Regions from separate parts of the Streptomyces sp. NPDC039609 genome, predicted to be linked through region 2. Evidence: riboswitches for the same ligand, from Rfam matches in the RefSeq annotation. Region 2 holds a riboswitch; each other region holds the start of a gene.

Region 1 (7,178 bases), on a different contig from region 2:
GCTGGCCTGGGACGACCTGGTGCGGACCGCGTACTTCCAGCGAGTTCAGCTGTCGGCGGCCGGTTTCTACCGGACCGAGGGCCTGCACTGGGACGTGAAGACGTTCAGGGGCTCGCCGTTCAAGTACTTCTCCTACGGTGCCGCCGCGACAGAGGTGGAGGTGGACGGCTTCACCGGCGCGTACCGCATCCGGCGCGTGGACATCGTCCACGATGTCGGCGACAGCCTGTCTCCGATGATCGACATCGGCCAGGTCGAGGGCGGTTTCGTGCAGGGCGCGGGGTGGCTGACGCTCGAGGACCTGCGCTGGGACACCGGTGACGGGCCGAACCGCGGCCGGCTGCTGACCCAGGCCGCGAGTACGTACAAGCTGCCGAGCTTCTCGGAGATGCCCGAGGAGTTCAACGTGCGGCTGCTGGAGAACGCGACCGAGGAGGGCGCGGTCTACGGGTCCAAGGCCGTGGGTGAGCCTCCGCTGATGCTGGCGTTCTCGGTGCGGGAAGCTCTGCGGCAGGCCGCGGCGGCGTTCGGGCCCGCCGGAGTCAGCGTGGAACTCGCCTCTCCCGCGACACCGGAGGCGGTGTACTGGGCCGTCGAAGCGGCCCGCGGGAGCGCCGTGCGGCGTGACGATCACGCTCCCGGGGCCGGGGCGATCCCCACGGACACGAGCGCTCTGAGCCATGCCTGACATGACGTGGGTCACCGCGGTCGCGCGGTTGCGAGCCCGCCGGGAAGCCGGCGTGCTCGTGACCGTCGCGACCGTGCGCGGCCATGCACCCCGCAGGGCCGGCGCCAAGCTCGTCGTGGGACGGACGGAGACCTGGGGCTCGATCGGCGGCGGCAACATCGAGGCCGTCGCGATCGATCGGGCCCGCGAGCTGATCGGCTCGCCCGATCCGGAGTCGGAGCTGATCGAGTTCGCCCTCAACGACAAGGTCACCAGCCGGCACGGCGTGCAATGCTGCGGCGGTGTCGTCAGCGTCCTGCTCGAACCGCTGCCGGTGGTCCAAGCGGTGGCGATCTTCGGTGTCGGGCACGTGGGGCTGGAGCTGGCACGCATCCTGGCCCGCCACGACCTCGATCTGCACCTGATCGACACCCGCCCCGACGTACTCACCGACGAACGGCTCGGGGTGCTCGCGGACGCTGTGGCCCAGATCCACGTGCACCACATTCCGCTGCTTCCGGAGGAGGTGCTCACGGAGCTGCCTCCCGGCACCCACGCTCTGATCATGACCCACGATCACGCCGAGGACGCCGCACTGTGCGACGCCGCACTGCGCACCCCCGGACTGGGCTCGATCGGGCTCATAGGCTCGGCCGCCAAATGGGCGCGGTTCCGGCAACGCCTGTCCACCGAGGGCGGCCACGACGCCGCCACCATCGACCGGATCAAGACCCCGATCGGAATCGCCGGGATCACCGGCAAGGAACCGGCCACGATCGCGGTGAGCGTCGCGGCGGACCTGCTCCGCACCTTCGAACAGGACGGCCACCGGAACGGGCCGACCGCAGTCGCCACTGTGCGGGAACCCGCGAACAGCCGGATGGCGACCTGATCTGGCGGCCCTTGGTGTCGCGCCGCGCTGGAAGCGGCGGCGACGCACCGGACGGTGGGGGTCTGTGATCGGGGACACGCACGGCAGATACTGCTGGAGGTCGCACCACACCTGCCAGCGCTGCCAGGAGATGCCCGTGAAGATGCTGATCAACGTTCCCGAGACCGTGGTCACCGATGCGCTGCGGGGGATGGCCGCCGCGCATCCCGAGCTCACCGTCGATGTCGAGCATCGCGTCGTGCTGCGGCGGGACGCGCCCGTGGACGGCAAGGTGGGGCTCGTGTCCGGAGGTGGGTCCGGGCATGAGCCGTTGCACGGGGGGTTCGTGGGGCCCGGGATGTTGGCGGCCGCTTGCCCCGGGGAGATCTTCACGTCGCCCGTGCCCGATCAGATGGTGCGGGCCGCCGCCGCGGTCGACAGCGGGGCCGGGGTCCTGTTCGTCGTCAAGAACTACACCGGGGACGTCCTCAACTTCGAGATGGCGGCCGAGCTCGCCGAGGACGAGGGGATCCAGATCGCCAAGGTTCTCGTCAACGACGACGTGGCGGTGACGGACAGTCTGTACACGGCCGGGCGGCGCGGGACCGGGGCCACCTTGTTCGTGGAGAAGATCGCCGGGGCCGCGGCCGAGGAGGGCGCGCCGCTGGAGCGGGTGGAGGCGATCGCGCGGCGGGTGAACGAGCGGTCGCGGAGCTTCGGTGTCGCGCTGAGCGCCTGCACCACGCCCGCCAAGGGCAGTCCCACCTTTGATCTGCCCACCGGTGAGCTGGAGTTGGGCATCGGGATCCATGGCGAGCCCGGGCGTGAGCGGCGGTCGATGATGACCTCGCGGGAGATCGCGGACTTCGCCGTCGATGCCGTGCTGGACGATCTGCGGCCGTCCGGGCCGGTCCTCGCCCTGGTGAACGGCATGGGCGCCACCCCGTTGCTCGAACTGTACGGCTTCAACGCCGAGGTTCAACGAGTCCTGACCGAACGTGCGGTGCCGGTCGCCCGCACCCTGGTCGGGAACTACGTCACCTCCCTCGACATGGCCGGCTGTTCGGTGACTTTGTGCGAGGCCGACGAAGAGATACTGCGACTGTGGGACGCGCCCGTGCAGACGCCCGCCCTGCGCTGGGGCCGGTGAGCGGAGTGTCCGAAGTCGACGAGTTCGACGCCGCGTTCTTCCTGCGCTGGCTGACCATCGCCGCGGCCGCCGTCGAACGCGAGGCCGATCGCCTCACCGAGCTCGACTCGGCGATCGGCGACGCCGACCACGGGGCCAATCTGAAGCGGGGGTTCGGCGCCGTGACGGATGCGCTGGAGAAGGATCCGCCCACGACGCCGGGCGCCGTACTCGCCGCTGCCGGGCGCCAGTTGATCTCCACCGTCGGCGGCGCGTCCGGGCCGCTGTACGGGACGCTGCTGCGCCGGACGGGCAAGAGTCTCGGCGAGGCTGCGGCGGTGACGCGACAGGAGCTGGCGGTGGCGCTCACCGCGGGAGTCGCTGCGGTCGCCCAGCTCGGCGGTGCGCAGGTCGGTGACAAGACGATGCTGGACGCCCTCGTTCCGGCAACCGAGGGGCTCGGCGAGTCCTTCGCGGCCGCCCTGGACGCGGCCGAGCGGGGCGCCCTCGCGACCGTACCCCTCCAGGCGCGCAAGGGCAGGGCGAGCTATCTGGGCGAGCGCTCCATCGGGCACCAGGACCCCGGGGCCACCTCGTCCGCGCTGCTGATCGCCGCCCTCGCCGAGGCGGCGGCCGAGTGACCGCGCAGGTCGGAATCGTCCTCGTCTCGCACAGCGCGGAGGTGGCCGACGCCGTCGTCGCACTGGCCCAGGGTCTCGCGGGCGGCGGAGCGACCGCGCCGATCGCCCCCGCGGGCGGCAGACCGGACGGCGGCCTCGGCACCAGCTCCCAGCTGATCGTCGGGGCGGCGCAGGAGGTCGACCGGGGTGCCGGTGTGGCGCTGCTCGTCGATCTCGGCAGCGCCGTGCTCACGGTCAAAGCGCTCCTCGCCGAGGAGGACGAGCTGCCGGAGGGGGCACGGCTCGTGGACGCCCCGTTCGTCGAGGGCGCCGTCGCCGCCCTCGTCACGGCGAGCGCGGGCGGGGATCTGGACGCCGTGGTGGCCGCGGCCTCGGAGGCCTACACGTATCGAAAGGAGTGAGAGGGGGGCGCGCGCGAGATCTGTCACACACCGTCCGGAAGGGCCTCCGTGTTGTGATGTACCTGGTCAACCCACTACTGTCACAGCGCCTTGGTGTACGGGAAACCGGTGCGGTACCGGTGCGGCCCTCGCCACTGTGATCGGGAAGTCCGGCTCCATCCCTCCGGGGAAGCCACTGGACCACCGCGGGAGACCGCGGCGGTTTGGGAAGGCGGAGTCGCGGCGGCATGACCCGTCAGCCAGGAGACCGGCCAAGGTGCGTTGTCCATCCACGAGGTGCTGGAGAGGGTCTCCCAACCATGCATATAGCCGAGGGGTATCTGCCCCCTGTGCACGCGGCCGCCTGGGGCGTCGCGTCCGCTCCCTTCGTTGTCCACGGTGTTCGCGCGCTGACCCGTGAGGTCAAGGCCAACCCCGAGTCCACCCTGCTGCTCGGTGCGTCCGGTGCGTTCACATTCGTCCTGTCCGCGCTCAAGATTCCGTCGGTGACGGGCAGTTGCTCGCACCCCACCGGTACGGGGCTCGGCGCGATCCTGTTCCGGCCGCCCGTGATGGCGGTCCTGGGCACGATCACGCTGCTCTTCCAGGCGTTGCTGCTCGCCCACGGCGGGCTCACGACGCTCGGTGCCAACGTCTTCTCGATGGCCATCGTCGGCCCATGGGCCGGCTTCGGTACGTACTGGCTGCTGCGCCGGTCCAACGTGCCGCTGATGGTGAGCGTGTTCTTCGGCGCGTTCGTCGCCGACATCTCCACCTACTGCGTCACCAGCGTGCAGCTCGCGCTGGCCTTCCCGGACCCGGGCAGCGGTGTGCTCGGCGCGCTGGCCAAGTTCGGGGGGATCTTCGCCGTGACCCAGCTCCCGCTCGCCGTCAGCGAGGGGCTGCTCACGGTGCTCGTGATGCGGCTGCTCACGCAGTCCAGCAAGGGGGACCTGACCCGCCTCGGCGTCCTGCTCCCGTCCCGGAAGAAGAACGAGAACGCGGAGGCGAGCGCCTGATGAGCCGGAACGCGAAGATCAACACCCTGCTGCTGCTCGTCGTCGCGGCTCTGGCGGTGTTCCCGCTGGTGCTCGGGCTCGGCGACCACAAGGAGGAGCCGTTCACCGGGGCCGACGCCGAGGCGGAGACGGCGATCACGGAGATCGCTCCCGACTACGAGCCGTGGTTCAGCCCGCTGTACGAGCCGCCGTCCGGCGAGGTCGAGTCGGCGCTGTTCTCGCTCCAGGCGGCGCTCGGCGCCGGCGTGCTGGCGTACTACTTCGGCGTGCACAGGGGCCGCAAGCAGGGTGAGGCCCGTGCCGAGGCGAAGGCGCTGCGGTCGGCGTCCGGCGACGAGTAGGCGCCGATGCTGCCGATCGACGCGGCGGCGCACAGCAGTCGCTGGCGCCGCCGTCACCCCTGCGAGAAAGCGGTGCTCGGGTTCGGTCTGACGCTCTGCGCGGTCTGTCTGCCGCCCTGGCCGGGCGCCGTGCTCGTCGCGGCGGCCACGCTCACCGTGCTCCTCGGTCCTGCCGGGGTGCCGGGGCGCCAGCTGTGGCGGGCGTTCCGGATCCCGCTGGGGTTCTGTGTGACGGGCGCGATCCCGCTCCTGTTCGAGGTCGGTGGTGCACGGGGGCTCGTCGCCCTCGCGCCGGACGGACCGGTGCACGCGGGCGAGTTGCTGTTGCGTACCTCGGCCGCGTCCCTGGGCGTGCTGCTGTTCGCGTTCACCACGCCCGTCTCGGACGTGCTGCCGCGTCTCGTACGGGCCGGGGTGCCGGCTCCCGTGGTGGACGTGGCGCTCGTGATGTACCGGATCAGCTTCCTGCTCCTGGACGCCATATCCAAGATCCGGCAGGCGCAGGCGGCGCGGCTCGGGCTCACCACGCGGGCGGCGACGTGGCGCTCCCTCGCGGGGCTCGGTGCGACCGCGTTCGTGCGCGCCTTCGACCGGGCGCAGCGCCTTCAGACGGGGCTCGCCGGGCGGGGGTACGACGGGACCTTGCGGGTCCTGGTGCCCCAGGCGGCGGTGTCGACCCGCTTCCTCGCGTCGACGGCCGGCCTCCTGGCCGGTCTCGTCACGCTCACTCTCGTACTGGAAAGGTCCCTGCCGTGAGCCCAGCACCTCCTGTCGTGGAACTGGTGAAGGCCACGTTCGCCTACGAGGACGGGCCGGTCGTCCTCGACGGCATCGACTTCGCCGTGCCGGAGGGCCGGGCGATGGCTCTCCTCGGCCGCAACGGCGGCGGCAAGACGACGCTGCTGCGGCTGCTGAGCGGGGGGCTGCGCAGCAGCAACGGAGCACTGCGGCTGGACGGCGAGGAGGTGTCGTACGACCGGAAGGGGCTGACCCGGCTGCGGACGACCGTGCAGCTGGTGGTCCAGGACCCGGACGACCAGCTCTTCGCGGCCTCGGTCGGCCAGGACGTGTCGTTCGGGCCGATGAATCTGGGGCTTCCGGAGGAGGAGGTACGGCTCCGGGTCCGCGAGGCGCTGGAGGCGCTGGACATCGTGGCCCTGGAGGACCGCCCGACCCATCTGTTGTCGTACGGGCAGCGGAAGCGGGCGGCGATCGCGGGCGCCGTGGCGATGCGGCCGCGCGTCCTCATCATGGACGAGCCGACGGCCGGGCTCGACCCGCACGGGCAGGAGCGACTCCTCGAGGTGCTCGGGCGGCTGCGGGACTCCGGTACGACGGTGGTCATGGCCACGCACGATGTCGATCTGGCGCTGCGCTGGGCGGACGAGGCCGCTGTGCTCTCGCCCGAGGGGCTGCGGACGGGCCCGATCGAGGAGCTGCTCGCCGACGACGAGCTCCTCGACGCGGCGCGCCTGCGTCGGCCCTGGGGCATGGCGGTGACGCGACTGCTGCGCGCGCACGGCCTGCTCGGCGCGGACGCGGAGGGTCCGCGCACGGCGGAGGACCTGGACATCTGGGTCACGGCACCGCGAGGCGCGTGAGGCGCACGAGGCGCACGAGGCGTCTTATGCATATAAGGCACCAGAGGCAGCTGGTCGCCGCGACCGCTCCCCCACAGGTGCCCGAGGCGCCGGAAGCAGCCGCGCGCCCGGGGCGCCTCACGCATCTGAGCACCTGAGGCGCTCGAAGCACCACGACGGCCCCCTGGCGGATCCCCGCCAGGGGGCCGTGGTGTGCAACGTCGCGCAGATCACCCTCCCCTGCTTATGCAACTTGTTGCACAACGCCCCTCGGGTCGTCTACAACAGTCACGACGACACTGCGCGAGGAGGCGCCCCCATGACCACCCCGTACCCGCACCTGCTGAGCCCGCTCGACCTCGGGTTCACGACCCTGCCGAACCGGGTGCTCATGGGTTCCATGCACGTCGGCCTCGAGGAGACCGAGAACGGCTTCGAGCGGATGGCCGCGTTCTACGCCGAGCGCGCCCGCGGGGGCGTCGGCCTGATCGTGACCGGCGGCATCGCCCCGAACGAGGCCGGGCGCCCCTGGGACGGCGGCGCCAAGCTC
Region 2 (7,178 bases):
CGAGACGGTCCAGCTGCTCCTCGCGGAGCGCGCCGAACGACGTGTCGGGGGCCGGGACGAAGCGCCGGCCGGACGCCGCCGCCACCTCCCGCAGGAACGCCCGGCGGAAGCCGTCGCTCTCCAGGGAGCCGTGCCAGTGCGTGCCCCACACCGCGCCGACCCGGCATCCGTCCAGGAACGGTTCGCCGCCCCGCACGTCCGCGACGCCGTGGTGGATCTCGTACCCCTCGACGGGCTCGCCGAGCGCCGCGCCGACCGGCCGCGCCAGGGTCTTCCCGGGCGCGAACCGGACGTGTACGGGCAGCAGTCCGAGCCCGTCGACGGTGCCGGCCTTCGACTCGACGTCGTCCTCGATCCGCTCGCCGAGTGCCTGGAAGCCGCCGCAGATGCCGAGCACCGGCCGGCCCTCCGCCGCCCGCCGGGCGATCGCGTCCGCCAGGCCGCGCTCGCGCAGCCAGGCCAGCGCCTTGACCGTCCCGCGCGTGCCCGGCACGACCACCAGGTCCGCGTCGACGAGCTCCTCGGCGCGGTCCACGAACCGCACGACCACGCCCGGTTCGGCCGCCAGCGCGTCCACGTCGGTGAAGTTGGACATCAGCGGCACGGCGCAGACCGCGACCCGCAGCACGTCCTCGCCGACCGGCGGCGCGACGACCGATTCGCGGACCGTGCCCCGCAGCGAGACCCGCAGGCCGTCCTCCTCGTCGATGCCGAGCCCGTGCGCGTACGGCAGCACACCGAAGGTGCGGCGCCCGGTCAGCCCGAGCAGCATGTCGAGGCCCGGCTCGAGCAGGGTCACGTCACCCCGGAACTTGTTCACGAGATAGCCCGCGATCAGCTCCTGGTCCTCCGGCGCGAGCAGCGCCGTCGTGCCGAAGAACTGGGCGAACACTCCGCCCCTGTCGATGTCGCCGACCACCAGCACCGGCAGCCGCGCCGCCCGTGCGACGCCCATGTTCACGATGTCCGTACGCCGCAGGTTGATCTCGGCCGGACTGCCCGCCCCCTCGCAGATCACGGCGTCATACGTGCCCCGCAGCTCCTCCAGGCACGCCAGGACGGGCTCGAAGAGCTCCTTCTGCCGGCCGCCGTGCAGCGCTTTCCCGGGGGACGACCCCCCAGACCCCCCGAAGAACCCCCTGGCGCTCAGCTCTCCCACGGGCTTGCCCATCAGGACGACCTGGCTGGAGCGGTCGCTGCCCGGCTTCAGCAGCACGGGGTTCATCAGCGCGGACGGCTCCACGCGCGCCGCCTGTGCCTGCATGGCCTGCGCGCGGCCGATCTCCGCGCCCTCCCTCGTCACGAAGGAGTTCAATGACATGTTCTGGCCCTTGAACGGGGCGACCTTCACGCCCTGCCGGACCAGCCAGCGGCAGATGCCGGCCGTGACGACGCTCTTGCCCGCGTCGGACGTGGTCCCCGCGACCAGCAGCCCCCCGCCTCTCATGCCTTCCTCCGCTTCATCGCGCCCGCCACGATCCGTCCACCCACACACACCGCCAGCGTCAGCGCGGTCACCCGGCGCGAGAGCCGCACCGCCCGCTCGATGTCCCCGACCTCCACGGCCCGGCCCTGCCCGTTCAGCACCGGCCGGTGCTCGACCCGTCCGCCGTACGAGAGCGTCCCGCCGAGCCGTACGCCGAGCGCCCCCGCGAAGGACGCCTCCACCGGACCGGCGTTGGGGCTCGGATGCCCGGCCGCGTCCTGCCGCCAGGCCTTCGCCGCCCCCCTGGGGTCGCCGCCCGCCACCGTCGCGAGCGCGGCCGTCAGCCGGGCGCCCGGCCAGCCGGCCACGTCGTCGAGCCGGGCCGAGGCCCAGCCGAAGCGCCGGTACGTCGGGGACTTGTGGCCGACCATCGCATCCAGGGTGTTCACGGCGCGGAAGCCGACCAGGCCGGGAACGCCCGCGACGGCGCCCCAGACCAGGGCGCCCACGACGGCGTCGGAGGTGTTCTCGGCGACGGACTCCACCACCGCCCGGGCCATCGCAGGACCGTCCAGGGACTGCGGATCGCGCCCCACCAGATGCGGCATCCGCTCGCGGGCCACCTCCAGGTCCCCGGCCGCCAGGGCCCCGCCGATGGCGCGGGCCTCCCGGCCCAGGGTCGTGCCGCCGACGACGGCCCAGACGGAGGCGGCGGTCAGGGCGGCGGCGGCTCCGGGGCGGTCGCGTACGGCACGCGCGGCCAGCGCAGCGATCGCCGTGGCGCCGCCGGCGCAGACGGCGGTGTGCAGCGCGCCCCACCCGCGGTGGTCGCGCCGGAGAAGTTTCTCGACGGAGCCGGCGGCCCGCCCGAACGCGGCGACCGGATGGCCGCGGCGGGGGTCGCCGATGATCAGGTCCGCGGCCAGACCGGCGGCGGCGCCGTACGCGAATACACCTGTGGCTGCACTGCGGCCGGGCATGGCGCTGTGTCCTCACTCAGGGTCCGCGCCCTGGCTCGACGTGACCGGCGGTGAGAGTTCCTGGCTCCCGGGGATCGACTCCCCGGTCACAGTGGCGGGACCGCGCCGGATTCGCACCGGACTTCCTCTGTTGCCGCCGTAATGGCCCCGGAAGTCCACCACGCTGTGCGAACAACCGTCAACTCACGTTTGACCTGCGGCGGGACAGTGTGCGAAGCACCACAGGAACGCCGGACGGGCGGTCGCACCCAGAGGTGCGACCGCCCGTCCGGCGAAGCGGGACCGTCGTCAGACGACGATCAGATAGATGCCGTACGCGACGGCCGCCGCGCACAGCGCGAAGCAGGCGTACGCGCCGGTGCGCGCCAGGGCGGCGGAGCCTCCCTGGGAAGCGGCCTGCTCCTGCTTGGAGAGGCCGACGATGCCGAGGGTGAACAGGCCCACGAGGGCGACGGTCGCCACGAGGCTGACTCCGAAGACGGAGCCGAGAGCTGCCCAGTCGATCTTCATGTCGTTCGTTCCTTACACCGCGGCCGCGGGGGCCGTGGGGGCTGCCGGGTCCGTGGGGGCCGGCGAGGGGATGGTGGTCTTGAGGTCCTCGTCCGCGACGGCGGCGACGGAACCGGCCGGCGGCGGGGTGACCGCCGCGATCGCGGTGGTGACGACACCCGCGGGCTCGGCGTCGAGGTCGTCCGCGGTGACGTTGTTGTGGTCGACGGGCTTGCGGCGCGACAGCGCCCAGATGACGCCCGAGCCGGTGACGAGGAGCACCGCGACGGTGGCGACGCCCCAGCCGCCCTGCTTGGTGAGGAACTCGGCGCCGGCGCCGACCAGACCCGCGGCGGGCAGGGTCAGACCCCAGGCGACGAACATCCGGGTCGCGGTCGACCAGCGGACGACACCGCCCTTGCGGCCGAGACCCGCGCCCATCACGGCGCCGGAGCAGGACTGAGTGGTGGAGAGGGAGAAGCCCAGGTTGGACGAGGCCAGGATGACCGTGGCGGCGCTGGTCTGCGCGGCGAAGCCCTGCTGCGGCTGAAGGTCGGTGAGGCCCTTGCCCATGGTGCGGATGATGCGCCAGCCGCCGAGGTAGGTGCCGAGCGCGATCGCGACACCGGCGGAGACGACGACCCACATCGGGGGGTTGGAGCCGGGGGCGACGACACCCTGGGTGACCAGGGCCAGGGTGATGATGCCCATGGTCTTCTGCGCGTCGTTGGTGCCGTGCGCGAGGGAGACGAGACCGGCGGAGGCGATCTGGCCGGCCCGGTAGCCCTTCGCCGTGGACTTCGTGTCGGTCCTGGAGGCGATCTTGTACGTCAGCCGGGTGGCCGCCATTGCGGCGAGGCCGGCGACGAGCGGCGCGGCGATCGCGGGGATGAGCACCTTGGTGACGATGGTGCCGCCGTTGACCGCCGACCAGCCGGCCGACATCACGGCCGCGCCGATGAGGCCGCCGAAGAGGGCGTGGGAGGAGCTGGACGGCAGACCCATGAGCCAGGTCAGCAGATTCCAGAGGATGGCGCCGACGAGCGCCGCGAAGATCACTTCGGTACGAATGCCCTGTTCGTTGATGATCCCGCCGGAGATCGTCTTGGCGACCTCGACGGACAGGAACGCACCGACCAGGTTGAGCACGGCGGACATGGCCACCGCCGTCTTGGGCTTGAGGGCACCGGTCGAGATGGTCGTCGCCATCGCGTTGGCGGTGTCGTGGAAACCGTTCGTGAAATCGAACACGAGAGCTGTCACGACCACAATCGCGAGCAGCAGCGTGATGTGTTCCATTTACCCAGGCAATCGTTTGACGTCAGTGGCTGGACGAACGTAGGCAACCTGAGTGAACGGAAGGTGAACTGGGTCAGGCTGCATGGTGACTCTAACCGTGTCCAGACATTCCGCTTAGCGTCTCCGGGAGTGGTTCCGTCCACCATGTGGTCACCCCGCAACCCCGGGTAAGCCGTGCCGTTGCCGGACAGACAGGACGTGTCCCACTTCCGCCCCACTCGCCCCATGTCACCAGCCGGACACTCCGTGGGCCGCGTCAGCCGACCGGGGGACCCGCGGATGAGACCCACGTCACTCCAAGGTGGCCCCGTGCGGGTCTGTCCGGTGGCAGCCCGCCCCCGCCCTGCCGACACTGGGATGGTGCGCCCGGCTACAGCGACGGCAGCGGCCGTCACCACCCTGCTCGGTGTCGGCGCGGCCGCGATCGCGGCCGGCCGGTACGCCAGTGACGCCGCCCTCAAGGCGGCCGGACGGCCCCTGCCCCGTGACCCCCGGCTCACCGTGCACGCCACGGGCACCGACCAGGTCACCCTCACCCGCAGCCTCGCCTCGCTGCGCTCCGGTACGTACGGGATCGAGGGCCCGGACGTCCACGCCGTCGTCGGACCCGTGCTCGACCGGGTTCCGCACAGCGCGGACACAGTCGTCCGCCGCCTGGAACGGGTCGAGCTCGGCACCCTGGAACCGGGCGCCCGGGTCCGCTTCACCCCCGAGCTGCACCACGGCACCCCGACCACCGCGCTCGGCCTCGACCACGAGGACGTCGAGATCCCCGGCGAACTCGGCACCCTCCCCGCCTGGCTCGTTCCCGGTGCCCGCTCCACCTGGGTGATCGCCCTGCACGGCATCGGCACGACCCGCCGGCATCCCCTCAACCTCGTCCCGTTCCTCTCCCGGCGCCAGATCCCCGTCCTCTGTCTCGCCTACCGCGGGGACGAGGGCGCGCCCCCGTCCCCGGACGGCCTCGGCCATCTCGGCGACTCCGAGTGGCGCGACGTCGACGCGGCCATCCGGTACGCCGTCCGCAAGGGCGCCCAGCACGTCGTCCTGTACGGCTGGGGGCCCGGCGCCACGATGGCCCTGCACGCCGCCGCCGACTCCGGCGTACGGGACGTGATCCGCGGCCTCGTCCTGGACTCCCCGGTCCTCGACCAGGAGGCCACCCTGCGCAACCTCGCCTCCGCCCGCCGCGTCCCCGGCCCCCTGCTCCCGCTCGCCGTCCGCGCCGCACAGGACAGGACGGGCCTGCGCGGCGACCGTCTCCAGAAGGTCTCCGACCCGGCCGGTCTGCGCGTGCCGACGCTGGTCTTCCACGGCCCCGACGACACCATCGCCCCCTGGGAGCCGTCCCAGGAACTGGCCGCCCGCCGCCCGGAACTGGTCACGCTGCACACGGTCCGCGGCGCCCCGCACGCCTCGATGTGGAACGCCGACCCGGTCCCCTACGAAGAGGCCCTGCGCCGCTTCCTCACCCCCCTGCTCTGACCCCTCCTCCGGCGGCGTTCCACCGGCGCTGTCGATTCCGATTGGGCTTTCGGGCCGTCAGCGGGAAGACTGCCTCCGTGACGTCTCGAAAGCCTGATGAGCAATTGGCGCGCAACTCCAGACTCCGACTCGTCCGTCCGCGGGCACTCGCCACCGCCCGACGGGCAGTGACGACCCGGCGCACCCGGCCGGCGCCGCGGCCGCCGGAGGGCACTCCGCCCCGCGCGGAACTGGCCCGCCAGGCACGGACCGTCCTCGCCGACGCCGTACGGATCGCCCGCTGGGCCGCCGTCGACCGCGGGGCCGGTGGCGCCGCTCCGACCGGCCCCGAGGCCGTTCCCGTCCAGGAACGCGCCGCCGCCGCACTGGACCTGACGCCCGACCGGATCCGTGCCGGATGGGACCGGGCCCGGCTCGCGGGACTCGTCGAACTCCACGGCGACACCGCCCGCCCCGGCTGGCGGCTGCACGCCTGGGACCGCGACGACTCCGCGGTGCTGCGCGGCTGGGTCGCCCTGTTCGACGCCTGGTCCCTGGTCCACCCCGCTCCCGAGGGCGTGGCGCCCAGCGCCGTGGCCGAGGTCGTCGAGGCCGTCCCGCAGGTGCTCTCGCTGCTCCAGCTCTCCGCCGGACCCGTGCTCGTCCCCGCCCTGCTCGACCTGCTCCAGCAACGGGTCGAGGAGCTGCGCGAGGAGCGCTGCGAGGTCCCCGTCGACGGAGCGGGCACCGACACCGACGCCGTGTGCGCGGCCGACCCCGACGGGCTCTCCGCCCTGCTCGACTGGGCACTGGAGGGCCTCGCCGCCGTGGGTGCCCTGACCCTCGGCGACGGTTGCGAGGGCGCCGAAGGCGGCCTCGCCACCCTGACCCCGCTGGGCAACTGGGCGGTCTGGGTCAAGCTGGAGCAGATCTGCGTCGCCGCCCAGAGCCCCGCCGGCAACATCGAGCAGTCGGCCGAGGACATGCTCCGCGGCTGCGCCCGGCTCACCCCCGGCCCCGCCCGCGACGAGTACCGCGCCTGGCTCGCGGCCCGCACCCTCTCCAGCGCGGTCACGGAGCTCCTCGCCGTCGCCCGCGGAGAGGACGCCCTGCTGCGCGGTCTCGCCTTCGAGGCGCTCCGGGTCGTCGGAGCCCCCGCGGAGGCCGAGGTCCGGGCCGCCGCCGCGGAGGCCTCGCTCCGCCCCTACGCCCTGCTCTGGCTCGCCGAGTACGACGGCGCCGACCCCGACGACGCCCCGGACGTGCTCACCCGCGAGGAGGCCACCTGGCTCTGGGTGGACACCGCAGCGGCCGTCGCCGACCACGGTGAGAGCGTCCTGCTCGTCCGCCACCTCGACTCCGCCGTGCAGGGCACCGTCCCGGCCCTCCTCGACGAGATCAGGGCCGTCGGCCACCCCCGTACGGTCCAGGTTCTGGTCGCCCTCGCGGCCGCCCACCCCGACCCGGCCCTCGCCAAGGCCGTCCGCCGGGCGGCCTTCCAGGTCCACACCGGGGGATCG
Region 3 (7,178 bases), on a different contig from region 2:
GAAGTCCCGGGTGAAGTAGTCGTCGAGGCCGCGGGTCCCCCCGGGATCGGTACGGTTCGGCCAGCTCGCCGTGGCACCGGCCCAGGCGAACATGGCCCCGGGATCGGCGTGACCGAACGGTCTCTCGAGACTCTGGTCCTCACCCGCTCCGAATCCGTCACGCGAGACGACGAAGTTCTGGACCCTCAGCAGCTGCTCCACGCGCTTCCTCCTGTGTCGTCGACAACGACGAGGATAGGGCGGTGGTGGATACAGGGAGGTAATCACGCGAAAGGGATTTTTCCGCCTGCCCTGAGGTGTGCCTTCGGTCTCCCTCGGGTCCCCCTTGAACGATCAAAGGAAGGCCGGGTTAGCATATGAGCGCCGCCTAGCTCGAAAGATAAACCTGTGACTGTCAATGACGACTCGTTCACCAACTGGAAGATCCGCGAGGAGATCGCGGAGTCGATGATCCCGATCATCGGGAAGCTGCACCGGGAGCGGGACGTCACCGTCCTTCTCCACAGCCGCTCCCTGGTGAACAAGTCGGTGGTCAGCATCCTGAAGACCCACCGGTTCGCCCGGCAGATCGACGGTGAGGAGCTGTCGGTCACCGAGACGCTGCCGTTCCTGCAGGCGCTCACCGCGCTGGATCTCGGGCCTTCCCAGATCGACATCGGCATGCTCGCCGCGGAGTACAAGACGGACGACCGCGGTCTCTCGGTCGAGCAGTTCACCGCCGAGGCCGTCGCCGGTGCCACGGGTGCCAACAAGATCGAGTGCCGCGAGGGGCGCGACGTCGTCCTCTACGGCTTCGGTCGCATCGGCCGCCTCGTCGCCCGCCTGCTCATCGAGAAGGCCGGCTCCGGCAACGGTCTGCGCCTGCGCGCGATCGTCGTCCGCGGGGGCGGTGACCAGGATCTGGTCAAGCGCGCCTCGTTGCTGCGCCGCGACTCCATCCACGGCCAGTTCCAAGGCACCATCACCGTGGACGAGGCGAACAGCACGATCGTCGCCAACGGCAACGCGATCAAGGTGATCTACGCCAACGACCCCTCCGAGGTCGACTACACGGCGTACGGCATCAAGGACGCCATCCTCATCGACAACACGGGCAAGTGGCGCGACCGCGAAGGGCTCTCGAAGCACCTGCGTCCCGGCATCGACAAGGTCGTCCTGACCGCCCCGGGCAAGGGCGACGTCCCGAACATCGTGCACGGCGTCAACCACGACACGGTGAAGCCGGACGAGCGCATCCTCTCCTGCGCCTCCTGCACCACCAACGCGATCGTCCCGCCGCTCAAGGCGATGGATGACGAGTACGGCGTGCTGCGCGGTCACGTGGAGACCGTCCACTCGTTCACCAACGACCAGAACCTGCTGGACAACTACCACAAGGCCGACCGTCGTGGCCGCTCCGCGCCGCTGAACATGGTCATCACCGAGACCGGTGCCGCCTCCGCCGTCGCCAAGGCGCTGCCGGACCTCAAGGCGCCGATCACCGGCAGCTCGATCCGCGTCCCCGTCCCGGACGTCTCGATCGCGATCCTGAGCCTGCGCCTGGGCCGCGAGACCACCCGCGAGGAGGTCCTCGACTACCTCCGTGACGTCTCGCTGCACTCGCCGCTGAAGCGCCAGATCGACTTCACCACCGCGCCCGACGCCGTCTCCATGGACTTCGTCGGCTCGCGTCACGCCTCGATCGTCGACGCCGGTGCCACCAAGGTCGACGGTGACAACGCGATCCTCTACCTCTGGTACGACAACGAGTTCGGCTACTCGTGCCAGGTCATCCGCGTCGTCCAGCACGTGTCCGGCGTCGAGTACCCGACGTACCCGGTGCCCGTGGTCTGACCTCGGCGGTCCGGCCCGTCCGGGTCCCGGTGAACGGGGCGGCGGTGGAGCGGTGCGGCAGATCCCGAAAGGGATCGCGCACCCTCCCACCGCCGCCCCGTCGGCGTTCTGGTAGCTTGCGGTAGCCAGTCGAACTCACGTGCGTGACGTACGCGAGTCAGGGAATCCGGTGCGAATCCGGAGCTGACGCGCAGCGGTGAGGGCGACGGGCGGGGCACGAAGCCACTGGACCGGGAAGCCGGTCCGGGAAGGCGCCCCGCCCGGATGACCCCGAGTCCGAAGACCTGCTGGCGGATCCGTACGAAACGGGCCCCGCGCATGGGCCCTCTACGCCGAGGATGCACCGTGCCTCTCGCCCGCACCCCCCTTCCCTTCGCCCTGCTCGCGTCCGGGGCCCTGCTCCTCACCGGCTGCGGCGGCGCCGGCGACGGGACGGGGTCCGCGCCGTCCGCCTCCGCGCGGACGCTCGAGAACTGCGGCCGCTCCGTGAAGCTCCCGCCCGGCGGGCCGCGCCGGGCCGTCTCCCTGAACCAGGGCACCACCGAGATCATGCTGTCCCTCGGTCTCCAGGACCGGATGGTGGGGACCGCCACCTGGACCGACCCGGTGATGAAGGGGCTGGAGAAGGCCGCCTCCGACGTCCCGAGGCTGGCGGAGAACAACCCCTCCTTCGAGAAGGTGCTGGACACCGAACCCGACTTCGTCGCCGCCTCCTTCGGCTCCACCCTCGGCAAGGGCGGCGTCGCCACCCGCGAGCAGTTCGAGCAGCTCGGCGTCGCCACCTACCTCTCCCCGTCCGACTGCGTGGGCAAGGACAACAGCGGTGGAGGCGACGGCAAGCGCACCACGCCGCTCGCCATGGACACCGTCTACGGCGAAGTCCGCGACCTGGCACGGGTGTTCGGCGTCGAGGAGCGCGGCGAACAGCTCGTCGCCCGGCTCAAGGACCGGGTGGCGAAGGCCACCGCAGGACTCGATGTCGCCGACGTCAGCGTCCTCTACTGGTTCTCCGACGCCAAGTCCCCCTACATGGCGGGATGTTGCGGAGCCCCCGGCGTCATCACCCGGGAGACCGGCACCAAGAACGTCTTCGACGACACCACCGAGGAATGGCCCCAGATCGGCTGGGAGTCGGTCGCCGACCGGAACCCCGATCTCCTGGTGATCGGCGACCTCACCCGCAAGGCACAGTCCGGGGAGAGCGCCGCCAAGAAGATCGAGTTCCTGGAGTCCGACCCGGTCACCAAGAACATGGACGCGGTACGCCACAAGCGGTACGTGCTCCTCAGCGGACAGGCCATGAACCCGACCATCCGCACCGTCGAGGGCATCGAACAGGTCGCCGCCGCCCTGCGCGCGCACGGCCTCACGAAGTGACCGCCGCCCTGCTGCGCATCGCGGCCGGCTGCACGGCACTCGTCCTCTCCCTGGCCGTGGCGATCACCATCGGACCGGCGGACATCGGCGTCGGCGACGTGGCGTCCGTCGTCGCCTCCCACTTCGGCGGCGACCCTTCCGGGATCGGCCCGATCCGGGACGGCATCATCTGGAACCTGCGGCTGCCCCGCACCCTCCTCGCCGCCGTGTGCGGCGCCGGCCTCGCCCTCTGCGGCGCCGTGATGCAGTCCCTGCTGCGCAATCCGCTGGCCGACCCCTTCGTCCTCGGCGTCTCCTCCGGTGCCTCGACCGGAGCGGTCGTCGTGGTCGTTCTAGGCGTCGGCGGGGGAGCGCTCTCGATATCCGCCGGAGCCTTCGCGGGCGCCGTGTGCTCCTTCGCCGCGATGCTTCTGCTCAGCCACACGCTCGGCGGCACGACCGACCGGGTCGTCCTCTCCGGCGTCGCGTCGATGCAGCTGTTCTCCGCCCTCACCTCCTTCGTCGTCGTCACCTCCGCAGACGCCGAGACGACCCGCGGGGTGCTGTTCTGGTTGCTCGGCTCGCTCAGCGGCGCCGGCTGGAGCGACGTATGGCTCTGCCTCGCCGTTCTCGCGCTCACCCTGGCCGTCTGCCTCGGCCATGCCCGTACCCTCGACGCCTTCGCGTTCGGGCAGGACGCGGCGGCCACCCTCGGCGTACGGGTCGTCCGCACCCGGCTCGTCCTGCTGTGCGCCACCGCGCTGCTCACCGCCGCGCTGGTCAGCTCGGCGGGCGCCATCGGATTCGTCGGCCTCGTCCTGCCGCACGCGGCCCGCGCCCTCGTCGGGCCCGGACACGGCCGGCTGCTGCCCGTCACCGCCCTCGGCGGAGCGGTCTTCCTGGTCTGGGTGGACACCCTCGCCCGGACGGTGCTCGAACCCCAGGAGGTGCCGGTCGGGGTCGTCACCTCACTCGTCGGCGTTCCCGCCTTCGTCCTCGTCCTGTACCGGAGCAGGAAGGCTCACCGATGACACTCGCCGCCGAACGCGTCTCGCGCACCGCCGGCGGGCGGCTGATCCTCGACGGGGTCGGCATCGCCCCGAAACTCGGCACCACGACCGCGCTGCTGGGCCCCAACGGCTCGGGCAAGTCCACCCTGCTGAGGCTGCTGTGCGGTGTCCTGGCGCCGTCCGCCGGTGTCGTCACCCTCGACGGCCGACGGCTCGCGGACCTGCGTCGCCGGGACGTCGCCCGGCGCGTGGCGGTCGTCGAGCAGCAGGCCGACACCCTCGTCGAGCTGAGCGTCACCGAGGTCGTGCGCCTCGGCCGCATCCCCCATCGCCGGGCCTGGTCGCCCGGGACGGCCGCCGACGAGCAGGCCGTACGGGACGCCCTGCACCGCACCGGCCTCACCGACCGCGCGGAACAGCCCTGGCACACCCTCTCCGGAGGCGAGCGCCAGCGCGTCCAGATCGCCAGGGCCCTTGCCCAGGAGCCGAAGGAACTCCTCCTCGACGAACCCACCAACCATCTCGACATCCAGCACCAGCACGATCTCCTCGACCTGGTCTCCGGACTTCCGGTCACCACGATCGTGGCCCTCCACGACCTCAACCTCGCCGCGATGTACTGCGACACGATCGTCATGCTCGCCGGTGGACGGGTGGTGGCCGCCGGAGCGCCGAGCGAGGTGCTGACCGCCGAACTGATCGCGGAGGTCTACGGGGTACGCGTCACGGTCACCCACCCGGACGACGACGACCGGCCCCACCTGCGCGTCCTGGGCACGCTCGCCACCCGCCGCTGACGTCTCGTCCGAGGACGGGCGGGGTCAGAACCCCCGGCGCGGGTCGCCGTCGGAGCCCGGTGTGACGAGGCCGGTCTCGTAGGCGGCGATCACCGCCTGCGCGCGGTCGCGGAGCCGGAGCTTGGAGAGGATGCGGGCGACGTGCGTCTTGACCGTGGCTTCGCTCAGCCGGAAGCGGACCGCCAGTTCGGCATTGCTGTCGCCCCTCGCCAGCGCCTCGAACACCTCCAGCTCCCGCGGTGTGAGCGCGGAAAGATCGCGGTGCAGGGAGGTCGTGCGCTCCCGCGACACGGCGAATCGCTCGACCAGGCGGCGCGTGATGGCCGGGGCCAACAGGGCGTCCCCGGAGCGGACCAGACGGACCGCGGCCGCCAGGTGCTCGGGGGTGACGTCCTTCAGCAGGAAGCCACTCGCGCCCGCGCTCAGGGCGGCGTAGACGTACTGGTCGAGGTCGTACGTGGTCAGGATGACGACGCGGGGCGGCGACGTCCCCTCGTCCTGGAGGATGCGGCGCGTGGCCTCCAGACCGTCGGTGCCCGGCATCCGAATGTCCATCAGGACCACATCGGGCCGGGTACGGCGGACCACGGCGACCGCCTCGTCCCCGTCGGCGGCCTCCCCGACCACCTCGATGCCGTCGGCGGACAGGATCATCCGGAAGCCGGTCCGCACCAGGGCCTGGTCGTCGACGATCACCACTCGGGGCGCCTCGGTCACGGCGCCTCCACCGGAATCACGGCTCTCCACCGGCATCACCGCCCCTCCACCGGAATCACCGCGCGGATCCCGTAGCCCCCGTGTGGGCGCCTGCCCGCGTGCAGCGTACCGCCGTAGACCGCCAGGCGTTCGCGCAGTCCCAGGAGCCCACGGCCGCTCCCGGGGCCGGCCGGAGGACGCGCCGTACCGCCTGTGTCCGCCACTTCCACCCGTACCTCGCCCGGCGCGTACTCCACGGTGACCGACACGCTCGCCCCCGCGGCGTGTTTCACCGCGTTCGTCAGCGCCTCCTGCACCACCCGGTACGCGGCCAGGTCGACGCCGGCCGGCAGTTCGGTCGCCGGGGTGCCGCGCACGGTCAACTCCACCGGCACGCCGGTGTCCCGCACCCGGGCGGCCAGCTCCTCCAGCCGCTCGAGACCAGGCTGCGGGGCCAGGTCCACGGTCGCGGCGGGATCGGGGCCGTCGGCGGCCATCGTGAGTAGCCCCATCACATGGCGCAGCTCCGACATCGCCGTGCGGCCCGCCGCCTCCACCGCCAGCAAGGCCTCTCTGGCCAGCTCGGGCGACGTGTCCAACACCTTGCGCGCGGCCCCCGCCTGAATCGTCATCATGCTCACGTTGTGGGTGACCACATCGTGCAACTCGCGCGCGATCCGGGCGCGCTCCTGCTCCACGGCCCGCAGCAGTGCGGCCTGTTGCTCCTCCTGCAGTGCCTGCGCCCGCTGCCGCCAGCTGTGGATGCCGTGCGCGGCCACAGCGACCGGGAGCAGGACGAGGACGGGGACCAGATCCCCGTCCACCTTGGGGACCAGAGGTGTCGCTCCGTACAGCACGACACCCGCGAGCAGCGAGGCCGCCGTGGCCATGCGGTGCGGGCTGTACATCGCCGCGCTGTACGCCGCGATCAGACCGGACGCGAAGGTGACCGTGATCGCGTCCTTGGCGACATCGCCCTGGTACAGCACCGCCGTCGCCCCCACCACCGCCCAGTACGTGGTCAGCGGGAAGCGGCGGCGCAGCACCAGCGGCAGCGCGGTCAGCACCGCCGCCATCAGTTCCCAGAGTTCCACCGGCGGCAGCGTGTGCTCCACGGTCGGCACGACGTGTTCGGGCCCGGGCGTCGGCCCCGGCGATACCGGCGACACCGGCGGAACCGGCGGGACGGGCGGGACTGGTGGGACGGGCGGCACCGGCACGACGTGTTCGGCCCCGGGCGTCGGTATCGGTGGCACTGGCGGCACCGGCGGCACTGGTGGTACCGGCGGAGCCGGTGCCGCCGGGGGCTGGTCGGGCTCCCAAGGGGCCAGTTCCACATACGAACGGTTCAGATCGCCCACCACGGTCCACACCGCGGCCGCCAGTGCGAGCACCGCATCGGCCACCCAGGACCGGAGCGACAACGGCGGCGGCGCGCCGACGGACCACAGCGTGCGCAACCGGCGGACGACCGACTCCATTTCCC
Region 4 (7,178 bases), on a different contig from region 2:
CACCGCGTCGCCGCCCTCAGCGGCGCCGTCGGGCGCGAGCTGGGGCTCTCCGGGTCCGAGCTGACCGTCCTGGAGTACGCGGCGCTCATGCACGACATCGGGCAGCTCTCCCTCGTCGACCCCGTCCCGGAGGGTGCCACGGCTCTCCTCCCGGCCGAGGAGCAGCGCCGGATCGCCCTCCTCGGCGGCGCGGTCGTCCGCCAGACCGGGGTCCCCGCGGCCGTGGCCGTCGTCGTGGAACGGCAGGCCGATCCGTACCGCGACCAACCCCTGCCCGCCCGGATCGTCCGTACCGTCAACGCCTACGACGACCTCGCGGGCCACAGCGCCGGCGGGGCGCTCGCCGCCCTCGAAAGGCTCCGCCTGTCCACGGCCCGCGACCATCAGCCGAAGGTCGTGGAATCCCTCGCCAGAGTCCTGGCAAGGGGCGGCGTCACCCCTGTCCCTCCTGGGTAACCCATGGGTAATGAGCGCGCGTCCAACCGGGCATGGTTGGATGCGAACAAGAGGGTGAAGCGACCGGCAGGCGGGAATCGTGAGGATCTTCGGGAAGGTACGGCATCGGCCCTCCGCCTCGTGGCGGCAGGCCACCGACCGCGCGTTCACGCTGATCGGCGACGGCCGGTACGAGGACGCGGGTGCGCTGCTCACGCGCGCGGCGGATCTGGAGCCCTGGCTCTCGGAGTCCTGGTTCAACCTGGCGCTGCTGCACAAGTTCCGGCACGACTGGGAGCAGGCGCGGGCCGCCGGGCTGCGCGCCGTCGCGCTCCTCGACAAGGAGACCGGCGCCCCGGACTGGTGGAATGTCGGCATCGCCGCCACCGCGCTCCAGGACTGGCCGCTGGCCCGCCGCGCCTGGCAGGCGTACGGGCTGAAGGTGCCCGGGGCCTCCTCCGGGACCGGTGAGCCCGCCGGCATGGAGCTCGGCAGCGCCGCCGTCCGGCTCTCGCCCGAGGGCGAGGCCGAGGTCGTGTGGGGCCGCAGGCTCGACCCGGCCCGTATCGAGGTGCTGTCCATCCCGCTGCCGTCCTCCGGCCGGCGCTGGGGCGAGGTCGTCCTCCACGACGGCGTGCCCAACGGCGAGCGCACCACCACCGCGGGCCCCTCCTACCCCGTCTTCGACGAGATCGAGCTGTGGGCCCCCTCGCCCGTCCCCACCTGGGTGGTCCTCCTGGAGGCCGCCACCGAGGCCGACCGCGACGCCCTGGAGCAGCTCGCCGCGGACGCCGGATTCGCCGCCGAGGACTGGTCCTCGTCGGTCCGGCTGCTCTGTCGCGCCTGCTCCGAGTCGACGATGCCCAGCGCCGAGGGCGAGGGCGAGCATCTCGACCCCCACGACCACAGCGAACCGGGACACCCCGGCCCCCTCGGTCACCGCTCGCCCGGCGAGCTCTGGGTCCCCGAACGGGAGTGCGGGATCGCCGCGCCCGTCGGCCTGGTCCGCGGGCTCCTCGACGGCTGGGTGGCGGACAGCCCCGACAACCGCGAGTGGCGGGATCTCGAAGAGGTCTGCTGAACTGCCCGGATCCTGCCCTTAGGCTGTACGGGACCATCGACTGGGGTTCTGAGGAAGGCGTGCGGCGGAATGGCGCAGCAGGAGACTGACGAGCAGATCAACGACGGTTTCGTCGTCGACACGGAGGACTGCGAGGCGCGTGAGCTCGCGTACCGCGAGCGCGGCACGGCGCGCCCGATCACGGTCGTCGGCAACCCGGTGCTCCACAAGGAGTGCAAGGAGGTCACCGAGTTCGGAGACGAGCTCGCCGCCCTGATCGACGACATGTTCGCCAGCCAGAAGGCGGCCGAGGGCGTGGGCCTGGCCGCGAACCAGATCGGTGTGGACCTCAAGGTCTTCGTCTACGACTGCCCCGACGACGAGGGCGTGCGGCACACCGGTGTCGTCGTCAACCCGGTGCTCCAGGACCTGCCTGCCGACCGCCGCGTTCTGGACGACTCCAACGAGGGCTGCCTGTCGGTCCCGACCGCGTACGCCTCGCTGGCCCGCCCGGACTACGCCGAGGTCCACGGCCAGGACGCCCAGGGCAACCCGATCAAGGTCCGCGGCACCGGCTACTTCGCCCGCTGCCTCCAGCACGAGACGGACCACCTGTACGGCTACCTGTACATCGACCGCCTCTCCAAGCGCGACCGCAAGGACGCGCTGCGCCAGATGGAAGAGGGCACCCCGCGCTACGAGACCGTCCCGAACGACTGATCTCGCTCCCGCTCTCGTACGAGTGCATGACGAAGGCCCCGCTCCCCCCGGAGCGGGGCCCTTCGTCATCTGCGGCCGGGACCTAGAAGTCCTCGTCCAGGTCCACCGAGCCCTCGACCGCCACCTGGTACGCGGACGGACGGCGCTCGAAGAAGTTCGTCAGCTCCTGGACGCCCTGGAGTTCCATGAAGGAGAAGGGGTTGTCGGAGCCGTAGACCGGGGAGAGGCCGAGGCGTACGAGGCGCTGGTCGGCGACGCACTGGAGGTACTCGCGCATCGACTCGGTGTTCATGCCGGGGAGGCCGTCACCGCAGAGGTCGCGGCCGAACTGCAGTTCCGCTTCGACGGCTTCCTTGATCATGGCGGTGATCTGTCGGCCGAGCTCGTCGTCGAAGAGCTCGGGCTCTTCCTGCCGTACGGTGTCGACGAACGCGAAAGCGGCGTCCATGTGGCAACTTTCGTCGCGGAACACCCAGTTGGTGCCGGTTGCGAGCCCGTGCAGCAGACCGCGGGACCGGAACCAGTACACGTAGGCGAAGGCGCCGTAGAAGAACAGGCCCTCGATGCACGCGGCGAAGCAGATCAGGTTCAGCAGGAAGCGACGGCGGTCGGCCTGCGTCTCCAGCCGGTCGATCTTCTCGACCGAGTCCATCCACTTGAAGCAGAACTGCGCCTTCTCGCGGATGGAGGGGATGTTCTCGACGGCGGCGAACGCGGCGGCGCGGTCCTCCGGGTCGGGCAGGTAGGTGTCGAGCAGCGTCAGATAGAACTGGACGTGCACGGCCTCCTCGAACAGCTGGCGCGAGAGGTACAGCCGCGCCTCGGGGGAGTTGATGTGCTTGTACAGCGTCAGCACGAGGTTGTTGGCGACGATCGAGTCACCGGTCGCGAAGAACGCGACCAGACGGCCGATCATGTGCTGCTCACCCGGCGTCAGCTTGGCGAGGTCGGCGACGTCCGAGTGGAGGTCGACCTCCTCCACCGTCCACGTGTTCTTGATCGCGTCCCGGTAGCGCTCGTAGAAGTCCGGGTAGCGCATGGGGCGGAGAGTCAGCTCGAAGCCCGGGTCGAGGAGGTTCTTCTGTTCGTTGGAGCTCATTACTGGCAGGCCTCGCAGGACTCGGGGTTCTCAAGGGAGCAGGCGACGGCGTCGGGGTCGGCGACCTGCTGGACGGGGATGGTGGCGGCGGTGGGCGTCGCGGCCTGGGCCGCGCGGGCGATCCGCGTCGCCGGGCGGGAGCGCAGGTAGTACGTCGTCTTCAGGCCCTGCTTCCAGGCGTACGCGTACATCGACGACAGCTTGCCGATCGTCGGCGTCTCCAGGAACAGGTTCAGGGACTGCGACTGGTCCAGGAACGGCGTACGGGCCGCCGCCATGTCGATCAGGCCGCGCTGCGGGATCTCCCACGCCGTGCGGTACAGCTCGCGGACCTCGGCCGGGACCCAGGTGAAGCCTGCCACCGAGCCGTTGGACTCGCGCAGCGCCTCACGGGTCTGCGCGTCCCACACGCCGAGCTTCTTCAGCTCGTCGACCAGGTACGAGTTGACCTGGAGGAACTCGCCGGAGAGCGTCTCGCGCTTGAACAGGTTGGAGACCTGCGGCTCGATGCACTCGTACACGCCCGCGATCGAGGCGATGGTCGCTGTCGGCGCGATGGCGAGGAGGAGGCTGTTGCGCATCCCGACGGCGGCGATCCGCTCGCGCAGCGCGGCCCAGCGCTCGGGCCAGTTGAGCTCGACGTCGTAGTGGTCGGGGTGCAGCACACCGCGCGCCGTGCGGGTCTTGTCCCAGGCCGGCAGCGGCCCGTTGCGCTCGGCGAGGTCGGCGGACGCCTCGTACGCGGCGAGCATGATCCGCTCGGCGATACGGGTGGACAGCGCGCGTGCCTCGGGGGAGTCGAACGGCAGCTTCAGCTGGAAGAAGACGTCCTGGAGACCCATCGCGCCCAGGCCCACCGGGCGCCAGCGGGCGTTGGAGTTGCCGGCCTGCTCGGTCGGGTAGAAGTTGATGTCCACGACCCGGTCGAGGAACGTGACGGCCGTACGGACGGTCGCGTCGAGCCGCTCCCAGTCGATGGAGCCGTTCAGGACGAAGGCGCCGAGGTTGACCGAGCCCAGGTTGCAGACGGCCGTCTCCCCGTCGTCCGTGACCTCCAGGATCTCCGTGCAGAGGTTGGAGGAGTGGACCGTGTGGCCCGGCTCGGCCGTCTGGTTGGCCGTACGGTTCGAGGCGTCCTTGAACGTCATCCAGCCGTTGCCGGTCTGGGCCAGGGTCCGCATCATCCGGCCGTACAGGTCACGGGCCGGCATGGTCTTGCGGGCCAGGCCCTTCGCCTCGGCGGCCCGGTACGCGGCGTCGAACTCCTCGCCCCACAGGTCGACCAGCTCGGGCACGTCGGCCGGGGAGAACAGCGACCAGTCGGCGTCCGCGTTGACCCGGCGCATGAACTCGTCCGGGATCCAGTGCGCGAGGTTCAGGTTGTGCGTACGCCGGGCGTCCTCACCGGTGTTGTCGCGCAGCTCCAGGAACTCCTCGATGTCCGCGTGCCAGGTCTCCAGGTAGACCGCGGCCGCGCCCTTGCGCCGGCCGCCCTGGTTCACGGCGGCGACGGAGGCGTCGAGCGTCTTCAGGAACGGCACGATGCCGTTGGAGTGCCCGTTGGTGCCGCGGATCAGCGAACCGCGGGCGCGGATGCGGGAGTACGAGAGCCCGATGCCGCCGGCGTGCTTCGACAGACGCGCGACCTGGTGGTAGCGGTCGTAGATCGAGTCCAGCTCGTCCAGCGGGGAGTCCAGCAGATAGCAGGAGGACATCTGCGGGTGGCGGGTGCCGGAGTTGAAGAGCGTGGGGGAGGAGGGCAGGTAGTCGAGCCGGCTCATCATCCCGTACAGCGCCGCGACCTCGTCCAGCGCGCGGGTGGAGTCGTCCTCGGCCAGGCCGCAGGCGACGCGCAGCATGAAGTGCTGCGGGGTCTCGATCACCTTGCGGGTGATCGGGTGGCGCAGCAGGTAGCGGGAGAAGAGGGTGCGCAGACCGAAGTAGCCGAAGCGGTCGTCGGCGTCCGCGTCGATGAGCGTGTCGAGCCGCTCGGCGTGCAGCCGGACGAACTCGGCGGTGCGGTCGGCGATCAGGCCCTCGTGGTGACCGACGGCGACCGAGGCGGAGAAGGAGTACGCGCCCTGTCCGGCCGCCTCGTCGGCGATGGTGATGGTCAGGAGCCGGGCGGCGAGCCGGGAGTACGCGGGGTCCTCGGCGATCAGACCGGCGGCCGCCTCCGTGGCCAGCTCGCGCAGCTCGGCCTCGTCCGAACCGGCGTTGCGGCCACGCAGCGCGGCGGCGGCGACCTTGCCGGGGTCGGTGTCGGGGAGATCGGCGGTGAGGTCGGTCAGGGTCCGCAGAAGTACGGTCCCGGGTCCGTCGCTCTCGATCGCTGCGGCCGGATCGGCGGGCGCGATGGTCACGTGGGGGCTCTCCCTCGCTCGGCTCGGGGCCGGCGGGGGAAGGCGGGCGGCGGCGCGCCCGTACGCAGGGCAGCGCCGCGCCGCGGCCCACTCCGCGAGGCCCGGACGTCTGTGCACCCGGAACGGAAGGACCGGGCGCGCTGTCCGCAGGTCTTCGGACTCGGCCGGCGTGCAAGCACACAGAAACCACACCGTTGCGGGACAGTTCCGGATTTGCACCGGATTCCCCTGCGAGGACAGCGAGCATGAGCATACATGTGGGGGGCGCTCCTCGAAGCACCCCCCACATGTTGTGTCGTTGGCGGCTCAGAGCTCCAGGCCGTACGTGTACAGGGGATCCATGTCGGCGAGCGGTTTCCAGTCCCGTTCTGGGGTACGGACGAAGCCCATCCGCTCGTAGATCCGGTGCGCGGAGGCCATGGTCGACTGGGTGGAGAGCACCAGTCGCCGGCATCCCGGGGTCTCCCTGGCCCGCTCCACACAGAACCGTACGAGCGCCTCGCCGACACCCCGGCCCCGCGCGCCCTTCGCCACGGCGAGCATCCGGAACTCGGCCTCGCCCTCGCCCGCGATGTCGGCCCACTCCCCGCCGCCCATGGCGAAGGTCACGCCGCCGAGCACCGTCCCGGCGCGGTCCACCGCCACCAGTACCTCCGCCTCGGCGTCCCGCCTGGCCACGTCCCGCAGCACATGCAGATAGGAGTCGTCCTCGCCGAAGTCGAGGTGTCCGTCGTCGAGAAAGGCGCGCGCGGTGACCTCGCCGAGGGCCTCGTACTCCTCGGGCCGTACCGCCCTGATGGTGAAGTCCATGGGGTGAAGTCTGCCTCGGGGACACGGCGAAGGGCCCGGGGTCTCCTCTCGGAGACCCCGGGCCCTCGCGCGGACCGGAACGGTCAGTGACCGGCGCCGACCTTGGGCAGCGGCTTCACGCCCGAGTCGCCCGCGTCCGCCGTGTAGTCCGACGGAGACGTCTCGTCGACGCCCTCGGGGGCTTTGACGGCCTTCAGGACGAAGGTGAGGACGACGGTGACGATCACGTTGATCACGAAGGCGGTGAGGCCGATGTAGCCGATCTCGCCGATGCCCGGGATCTCGGCGGACGAGCCGCCGAAGTGCTTCTGGGTCGGGCTGGCCACGCCGTACGCCGCCGCCGTGCCGTAGACCATGCCGACGGCCCAGCCGGCGAGCAGCGCCCAGCGGTGGAACCAGCGGGTGAACAGACCGCCGACCAGCGCCGGGAGGGTCTGCAGGATCCAGATGCCACCGAGCAGCTGGAAGTTGATCGCCACCGTCTTGTCCATGGTGAGGACGAAGGCGAGCGCGCCGACCTTCACCAGGAGCGACACCAGCTTGGACACCTTGGTCTCCTGCTCCGGCGTGGCGTCCGGCTTCAGGAAGTCCTTGTAGATGTTGCGGGTGAAGAGGTTGGCGGCGGCGATCGACATGATCGCGGCCGGCACCAGCGCGCCGATGCCGATGGCGGCGAAGGCCACGCCGGCGA

Evidence for each region. A riboswitch is a leader RNA that binds a small molecule or an ion and turns the genes downstream of it on or off. The one in region 2 is predicted to bind cobalamin.
Region 1: it holds a riboswitch for cobalamin, as region 2 does, so the genes downstream of both, ACZ561_RS02345 (energy-coupling factor ABC transporter permease) here and ACZ561_RS27955 (cobalamin biosynthesis protein) in region 2, are expected to answer to the same signal.
Region 3: it holds a riboswitch for cobalamin, as region 2 does, so the genes downstream of both, ACZ561_RS01335 (ABC transporter substrate-binding protein) here and ACZ561_RS27955 (cobalamin biosynthesis protein) in region 2, are expected to answer to the same signal.
Region 4: it holds a riboswitch for cobalamin, as region 2 does, so the genes downstream of both, ACZ561_RS31390 (ribonucleoside-diphosphate reductase subunit alpha) here and ACZ561_RS27955 (cobalamin biosynthesis protein) in region 2, are expected to answer to the same signal.

Annotation. Positions count from the first base shown of each region.
Region 1 covers NZ_JBVIUJ010000001.1:520,638-527,815, reverse strand. The annotation lists gene xdhB (xanthine dehydrogenase molybdopterin binding subunit) at 1-688, shown strand, start outside; gene xdhC (xanthine dehydrogenase accessory protein XdhC) at 690-1,559, shown strand; gene dhaK (dihydroxyacetone kinase subunit DhaK) at 1,696-2,688, shown strand; gene dhaL (dihydroxyacetone kinase subunit DhaL) at 2,685-3,308, shown strand; gene ACZ561_RS02350 (PTS-dependent dihydroxyacetone kinase phosphotransferase subunit DhaM) at 3,305-3,709, shown strand; cobalamin riboswitch at 3,784-3,979, shown strand; gene ACZ561_RS02345 (energy-coupling factor ABC transporter permease) at 4,009-4,707, shown strand; gene ACZ561_RS02340 (energy-coupling factor ABC transporter substrate-binding protein) at 4,707-5,048, shown strand; gene cbiQ (cobalt ECF transporter T component CbiQ) at 5,055-5,804, shown strand; gene ACZ561_RS02330 (ATP-binding cassette domain-containing protein) at 5,801-6,649, shown strand; gene ACZ561_RS02325 (oxidoreductase) at 6,948-7,178, shown strand, end outside.
Region 2 covers NZ_JBVIUJ010000010.1:60,078-67,255, reverse strand. The annotation lists gene ACZ561_RS27960 (cobyric acid synthase) at 1-1,447, opposite strand, end outside; gene ACZ561_RS27955 (cobalamin biosynthesis protein) at 1,444-2,406, opposite strand; cobalamin riboswitch at 2,442-2,581, opposite strand; gene ACZ561_RS27950 (hypothetical protein) at 2,695-2,916, opposite strand; gene ACZ561_RS27945 (inorganic phosphate transporter) at 2,929-4,194, opposite strand; gene ACZ561_RS27940 (alpha/beta hydrolase) at 4,555-5,679, shown strand; gene ACZ561_RS27935 (hypothetical protein) at 5,757-7,178, shown strand, end outside.
Region 3 covers NZ_JBVIUJ010000001.1:284,536-291,713, forward strand. The annotation lists gene ACZ561_RS01325 (dihydrofolate reductase family protein) at 1-201, opposite strand, end outside; gene ACZ561_RS01330 (glyceraldehyde-3-phosphate dehydrogenase) at 388-1,833, shown strand; cobalamin riboswitch at 1,943-2,139, shown strand; gene ACZ561_RS01335 (ABC transporter substrate-binding protein) at 2,152-3,210, shown strand; gene ACZ561_RS01340 (FecCD family ABC transporter permease) at 3,207-4,220, shown strand; gene ACZ561_RS01345 (ABC transporter ATP-binding protein) at 4,217-4,996, shown strand; gene ACZ561_RS01350 (response regulator) at 5,021-5,713, opposite strand; gene ACZ561_RS01355 (sensor histidine kinase) at 5,749-6,786, opposite strand.
Region 4 covers NZ_JBVIUJ010000012.1:201,031-208,208, forward strand. The annotation lists gene ACZ561_RS31370 (HD-GYP domain-containing protein) at 1-456, shown strand, start outside; gene ACZ561_RS31375 (tetratricopeptide repeat protein) at 536-1,516, shown strand; gene def (peptide deformylase) at 1,586-2,215, shown strand; gene ACZ561_RS31385 (ribonucleotide-diphosphate reductase subunit beta) at 2,298-3,314, opposite strand; gene ACZ561_RS31390 (ribonucleoside-diphosphate reductase subunit alpha) at 3,314-5,677, opposite strand; cobalamin riboswitch at 5,806-5,930, opposite strand; gene ACZ561_RS31395 (GNAT family N-acetyltransferase) at 5,984-6,487, opposite strand; gene mctP (monocarboxylate uptake permease MctP) at 6,571-7,178, opposite strand, start outside.